3 regions of the Mesorhizobium sp. M0060 genome follow, and region 2 is predicted to be linked to each of the others. Evidence: predicted binding sites of a transcription regulator. Region 2 holds the regulator's gene; each other region holds the start of a gene.

Region 1 (2,264 bases), on a different contig from region 2:
GGCGCTGTTTGCCCGCATCGCCGGGCTCGATGTGACACTGCTCGACATGAGTACGGAGAGGCTGGGTTTTGCCGAAAGCGAACTCGGCTTCGCGACGCACGACGGCTCGCAGGGAGCTGCCCCCGAACTGGTCCGACAGGCGACCGGCGGCGATGGTTTTGACGCGGTGTTCGACGCCACCGGCAGCACCCGATCGGTGCAGTCGGCCTTCGCCCATGTCGCGCATGGCGGAACATTGGTGCTGGTTAGCGTCGTCAAGGACGACATCAGCTTTTCCGACCCTGAATTCCATAAGCGGGAAATGATGCTGATCGGCAGCCGCAACGCCCTGCGTGCCGATTTCGACCATGTCGCCGCCTCGATCCGCAACGGCGCGGTGCCGCTGGCAAAGCTCGTCACGCACCGCACGACGCTTGGCGAGACGCCGCGCGACCTCGCCCGCTGGGCGCATGAGAAATCCGGGTTGATCAAGGCGGTCATCCAGGTCGGGTGATGCCGAAGCTGGCGCGCCTCAGAGAGCCGAAAGTTTCAGCTCGACGCGCTCCGCTGGGAACCGCGTTTCGGCAAACTGGATCGGCTTTCCGTCCGGCGTGACGTTGACGGCGACCGTGACCAGCACGATGGCCCCTGGCTGGAGGTCGAGGTCGGCAAGATCGGCGGCATCCGCATGGCGCGCCGACAGCACCGTCGACTGCCGGAGATAGTCGCTGACGCCGAAGCGCTGGAGCGATGCGGTGATGGATCCGGTCTCCGCCATGACGGCATCGATGCCGGCAAAGCGCTTGGCGTCGAACCAGCCGGTGGCCCGTGACACCGCCTGTCCGTCGGCTTCACCGCGCGTCTCCAGGCGAATGACGTCGGACCCTTTGGCAAGGCCCAACCCTTCGGCGACGCGCCGGCTGGCCGGCTCGACCGCCGACGCCAGCAAGACGCTCCTGCGCTCCGACGCCTGGCCCTGCAGGCCTTCGGAAAAGCGCGTGCGCGTGCCGATCGGATAGGACAGCCGCCTGCGCGACAGCACGAAAGTGCCACGCCCCTGCTCTGCCTTGAGCACACCCTCCTGCACCAACGCCGCGATGGCGCTGCGCACCGTGTGGCGGTTGACGCCATAGCGCTCGGCTAGCACGATCTCCGGCGGCAGTGCCGCGTTCTCGGGAAAATCCCCGATAGCGATCGAACGCAGGATCTGGTCGGCGATCTGGCGCCACAGTGCAACACCGCTGCGCCGCTCGATGCTGTTGGCATGCCCGATCATTCCCGCCCCCAACTTTGCGCCCACTTTGGCTCTTGTCACTCACCCGTCATGGACACGCGCTAGATAACGGGTATAATTTGTATAGTTGTCTATATCAATAGACAAATTAAGCGCACAAGGAGCACCGGCCATGCGGGGACAGGAAGCGCGAGAGCAGGCCGAGCGCAAAGCCGCCATGGCGACACTGGCACAAGCCCCCGGCGACGATATCGTCCGTCTCTGGAATGAGTCCGGCCTGCCTTCCCAGGCGGAGCTTTTGCGTGGTCCCGAAACCGGCCTGGTTACGGTGCGCGGTCGCATTGGCGGTGGCGGTGCGCCCTTCAATGTCGGCGAGGCGACGGTCACCCGCGCCACGGTGCGGCTTGCGTCCGGGCAGGTCGGCCACTGCTACGCACTCGGCCGCGACAAGCAAAAGGCAAGGCTGGCAGCGATTGCCGACGCGCTCTGGCAGGACCCCGCCCACCGTAACGCAGTCGAGACCAGGATCGTCGCCCCCTTGCAGGCCGCACTGACCAAGGCGCGTGAACAGCGCCGCGCCGAGACGGCGGCGACCAAGGTCGACTTCTTCACCATGGTACGCGGAGAAGACTGATGGACGCAGCCGTGCAATCGATCGAAGGCGGTTTCGCCGATCCGGTCTTCAACGCGCAGACGGTGTTCCGCGCCGTCATGGACGCGATGGCACGGCCGGGCAGCGTGCAGCCCCTGCCGGTCCTTGCCCACCCTCCGGCGCCGCTGTCGGCCACCGCCGGCGCCATAGCCCTGGCGCTGTGCGACAACGACACGCCGCTCTGGCTCGACCCGGCTTTGCAGGCCTCGCCCGCTATCAAATCCTGGCTCGGCTTCCATACCGGCGCGCCACTGGCCAACACGCCGGCCGACGCACATTTCGCGCTGATCGCCTCGCCGGCCGAGATGATGGCGCTCGACGGCTTTTCGCAAGGCACCCAGGACTATCCGGACCGTTCCACGACGCTGATCCTCGAGGTCAGCGATCTCGTCTCCGGCG
Region 2 (2,264 bases):
CCCGCATCGCCCTGGCGATTCAGGGAATTACCGACTCCCCTGCACGCGCCATGCTGTGGTCGCCGATCACGCCGCAGACGGACATCGCCTTTGCCGACATGCTGGAAGACGAATTCGGCATCCCGGCCACGGTGGAGAACGATTGCAATATGATGGCGGTGGCTTTGCGCTGGCGCGATCCGGATCGCTATCGCGACGACTTCATCGCCATCCTGCTTTCGCACGGCATCGGCATGGGGCTGGTGCTGAAGGGCGAGCTGTTCACCGGCACGCATTCCTCGGGCGGCGAGTTTGGCCACATGATCCATCGTCCAGGCGGCGCGCTCTGCCGTTGCGGGCGGCGCGGCTGCATCGAGGCCTATGCAGGCAATTACGCCATCTGGCGCAACGCTACGGGGATGAGCGAAGACAGCAAACCGGTCGCCGACGTCAGCGACGCCGACATGCGCGCGTTGGCGGCCCGGGCCCGCGAGAAGGATGGGCCGGAACGCGAGGCCTACCGCAGGGCCGGCGAAGCGCTGGGTTTCGGTCTCGGCTCGTTGTTCGCGCTGATCGATCCAGCACCGGTCGCGATGGTCGGCGTCAGTGCCGCCGCCTTCGATCTGATCGAGCCGGCCTTGCGCAAGGCCATCGCCCAGACCGCCGGTGGCCAGCATTCGAGCTCGATCTCCTTCGACACCGAGCCGAACGAATTGCCGCTGATCCGCGAAGGCTGCGCGATGCGGGCGTTAAGCTTCGTCGACCAGGAGATTTTCGCGCCGGGCGCGCAAATGAGGCCCGGCATCAGAAAGAACGTAGCCTGACCAGGCAGGTCAATCTTCCCTGATCGCATAGCCGGCACCGCGGATGGTGCGGATGACATCCGGCATGCGGCCGTTATTGACGGCTTTGCGCAGCCGCCCGACATGCACGTCGACGGTGCGTTCGTCGATGTAGATCGTCTCGCCCCAGACATTATCGAGCAACTGGCTGCGCGAGAAGACGCGGCCGGGATGCCGCATCATGAATTCGAGCAGCCGGAATTCGGTCGGCCCGAGCCGGATTTCGCTCTTCTTGCGATAGACCCTGTGCGATTCGCGATCGAGCACGATGTCGCCGACCTTCAGCACGCTGGACAGCACTTCCGGCTTGGCGCGGCGCAGCAGCGCCTTGACCCTGGCCATGAATTCCGGTGTCGAAAACGGTTTGACCAGATAGTCGTCGGCGCCGGTCGAAAGACCGCGCACCCGGTCGCTCTCCTCGCCGCGCGCGGTCAGCATGATGATCGGCAGCCGCTCGGTTTCGGGGCGCACCCGCAACCGTCGGCAGAGCTCGATGCCGGAAACCGCTGGTATCATCCAGTCGAGCACCAGAAGATCGGGCACATTCTCCTGCAAACGGATCTCGGCTTCGTCGCCGCGTGTCACCACCTCGACCTGGTAGCCTTCGGATTCGAGATTGTAGCGGAGCAGCACACCCAACGGCTCCTCGTCCTCCACCACCATTATGCGTGGTGCGATCATCGGCTGGGCACCCCCATCATGTCACCGGTGCGGACATTGTCGTTTCGTCCTGCTTCGGACGATTGACAGGCAATTGCTCGCCGGTCAGCACATAATACGCATTTTCGGCGATGTTGGTGACATGGTCGCCGATCCGCTCCAGATTCTTGGCGCAGAACAGCAGATGCGTGCAAGCGGTGATGTTGCGCGGGTCTTCCATCATGTACGTCAACAGCTCGCGGAACACGGACGTGTATTTGACGTCGATGCGCTCGTCGGCGGCGCGTAGCTTGGCCAGCGCGGCCGCATCGCCGGCAGCATACTCCTCGATGACGCCCTGCACCTGGATGAGCACCAGCTGCGCCATCGCATCGATGGAATGCGATAGGTCGCGCGGCGTGACGCTGAGGCCGACCGCACTCACACGCTTGGCGATATTCTTGGCAAGGTCGCCGATGCGTTCGAGGTCGCCGGCCATGCGGATCGCCCCGACGACATGGCGCAGATCGTGGGCCATCGGCTGGCGCTTGGCGATCAGGGTGATGGCGCGGTCGTCCAGTTCGCGTTGACGCGCATCCATGATGGCGTCGTCCGAAACAACGCGCTGCGCCAGCGCATTGTCGGAATTCAACAGGGCCTTGGTCGCCCCGCCGACCATCGAACCGGCGAGGTCGGCCATGTCGCGGATCAGCTTGCTGATCTGCTCGAGATCCTCGTCGAAAGACGCGACTGTATGTTCGGCCATGATATTGTCCTCGTCTGCGTGATCGGCACCGCTCAGCC
Region 3 (2,264 bases), on a different contig from region 2:
ATCGCCGCGCCCTGTGCGGCAAAGGGCGTCATCGCATGCGCCGCATCGCCGATCAGGGCGATCCCTTCCCGCGTCGTCCACCGCCGCTGCTCGACGGTGTGGATCGGCCATGCCGTCCACGGCGCCGCCTCGCCCGCCAGCCGGACCAGCGCCGGCGCGGTACCGCGCATGGCGCTGGCGAAACTGGCGGGGTTGGCATGCCCCGACCAGCCTTCGGCGATGCGCTCGCCCTTGGTGAAGGCAGCGAGGTTGAAGGCAGTGCCACGTCTGACCGGATAGGCGACCATATGGAAGCCGGGATGGAGGAATGCAGTAACGCAATAGGGCGCGCCGACCGCTGCAAAGGCTTGCCCAGCAGGGCTGCCGGCACCCACGGTGGCGCGCCAGGCAAGCTCGCCCGAGAAGCGGCTTCTGACAAAATCGGCCTCCTTGCGGGCCAGCTTTTCTCGCACCGACGACCAGACGCCATCGGCGCCGATCAGCAAGAATGCCGCGGTTTCGACGGTCGTGCCGGCGCTCTCGATCGTCGCCGTGATGCCATGCGGTCCGGTGGCGGCACTGCCGACGCGGGCACCGGTGACAAGCTCGATCTCAGGCCGCTCGGCTGCTCGCTGCATCAGCGCGGCTTGCAGATCGGCACGGTGGGCGACGAGATAGGGCGCCCCCCAGCGCGTTTCGGCGGCGTGGCCAAGCGGTACGCGCGCCAGCTCGCGCAGCGTGGCGGCATCCTTGAGTACGACCGCCTCGGGCCGCACCGCATTGGGCATCAGCCGATCGAGTACGCCGAGTTGTCGAAGAATGCGCGTCGCGTTGGGCGAAAGCTGGATGCCGGCGCCGACAGCCTCGAGGTGCTGCGCTTGTTCGAACAATTTTACCGAATAGCCGCGCTCGGCGAAGGCCAATGCCGCGGTCAGCCCGGCGACGCCCGCCCCGGCGATGACCACCTGCCGGGACTGCGTTTCTCGCATCAGGCTTGTCGCGGAAGAATCAGGCGGCCTGGTCGATATAGAGGCAGCCCGGCGGCTGCGTTTCCAATGCCTTCAGCTTCGGCGAATAGCGATAGAGCGTCGAGCAATAGGGGCAGACTTTTTCATTGTCGTCGCCCATGTCGAGAAACACATGCGGATGGTCGAAAGGTGGGTTGGCGCCGGTGCACATGAATTCCTTGACGCCGATGTCGATCGCCGGATAGCCCGCATCGTTCTGGAAATGGGGAATGGAACCGCCTGCCATCGTCGTCTCCTGATCTTGTCGATTGCATCTGGATTATAACCCGTCTCTTTGCAAGATCGATGAAATGAAACTGTCGCAAAAGCCTGTCAGAGGATAAGTTAAGCCGGTTAACGCCGTAATCGGTGGACGGGTGTGGGAAGAGCAGGAATCATGAACGAACTGAAGCCGGTCCAGAACGAATTCATCACCGTCGAGGTGGCGAGCCCCGAAGGCGGCAATCCCGACCGCTTCGTCAATCGCGAGTTTTCCTGGCTGCAATTCAATCGGCGCGTGCTTGAGGAATCGCTGAACGCCAATCATCCGCTGCTCGAGCGCGTTCGCTTCCTGTCGATATCGGCCGCCAACCTCGACGAGTTCTTCATGGTCCGCGTCGCCGGTCTTGCCGGCCAGGTGCGAGAAGGCATAGTGCTGAAGAGCCCGGACGGCCGCACCCCCGAACAGCAGCTCGAACAATTGCTGCGCGAGGTCGAACGTCTGCAGGAGGACCAGCAGAACAGTCTTTCGGCGCTGATGCTGCTGCTCAACAAGGAAGGCATCGAGAGCATCACCCGTGATGCGCTGACCAAGGACGAGAAGGTCTGGCTCGAGGACCATTTCCAGGAGCAGGTGTTTCCGGTCCTGACGCCGCTGTCGATCGACCCGGCGCATCCGTTTCCGTTCATTCCCAATCTCGGTTTCTCGATGGCGTTGCAATTGCGCCATCGCAAGAACGGCGAGGAAATGAGCGCGCTTTTGCGCCTGCCGGTGGCGCTGAGGCGCTTCATCCGCTTGCCGGATCGCAAGCACCATGTCCGCTTCATCCCGCTCGAAGAGGCGGTCAGTCTCTACATCGGCAAGCTGTTCCCCGGCTATGAGGTCAAGGGCTCCGGTACGTTCCGCATCATCCGCGACAGCGATATCGAGGTCGAGGAAGAATCCGAGGACCTGGTGCGGCTGTTCGAGACGGCACTGAAGCGGCGGCGCCGCGGCTCGGTCATCCGGATCGAATTCGACCGGCTGATGCCGCCCGAGCTGCGCGACTTCGTCGCCGG

Evidence for each region. The regulator PhoB, encoded in region 2, activates phosphate uptake and scavenging genes when phosphate is short. The targets are predictions, from matches to a motif close to TGTCATNNANCTGTCAT.
Region 1: phnF (phosphonate metabolism transcriptional regulator PhnF) is a predicted target of PhoB. The motif match lies at 1,289-1,305, and genes of this name have one in related genera.
Region 3: NKJ94_RS26880 (RNA degradosome polyphosphate kinase) is a predicted target of PhoB. The motif match lies at 1,294-1,310, and genes of this name have one in related genera.

The regions. Positions count from the first base shown of each region.
Region 1 covers NZ_JAMYUP010000009.1:99,315-101,578, reverse strand. Annotated here, with positions in the region: gene NKJ94_RS11675 (zinc-binding alcohol dehydrogenase family protein) at 1-493, shown strand, start outside; gene phnF (phosphonate metabolism transcriptional regulator PhnF) at 512-1,255, opposite strand; gene phnG (phosphonate C-P lyase system protein PhnG) at 1,386-1,847, shown strand; gene phnH (phosphonate C-P lyase system protein PhnH) at 1,847-2,264, shown strand, end outside.
Region 2 covers NZ_JAMYUP010000036.1:42,404-44,667, forward strand. Annotated here, with positions in the region: gene NKJ94_RS26170 (ROK family protein) at 1-803, shown strand, start outside; gene phoB (phosphate regulon transcriptional regulator PhoB) at 813-1,502, opposite strand; gene phoU (phosphate signaling complex protein PhoU) at 1,519-2,226, opposite strand; gene pstB (phosphate ABC transporter ATP-binding protein PstB) at 2,259-2,264, opposite strand, start outside.
Region 3 covers NZ_JAMYUP010000039.1:24,930-27,193, forward strand. Annotated here, with positions in the region: gene NKJ94_RS26870 (FAD-dependent monooxygenase) at 1-968, opposite strand, end outside; gene NKJ94_RS26875 (zinc-finger domain-containing protein) at 988-1,233, opposite strand; gene NKJ94_RS26880 (RNA degradosome polyphosphate kinase) at 1,384-2,264, shown strand, end outside.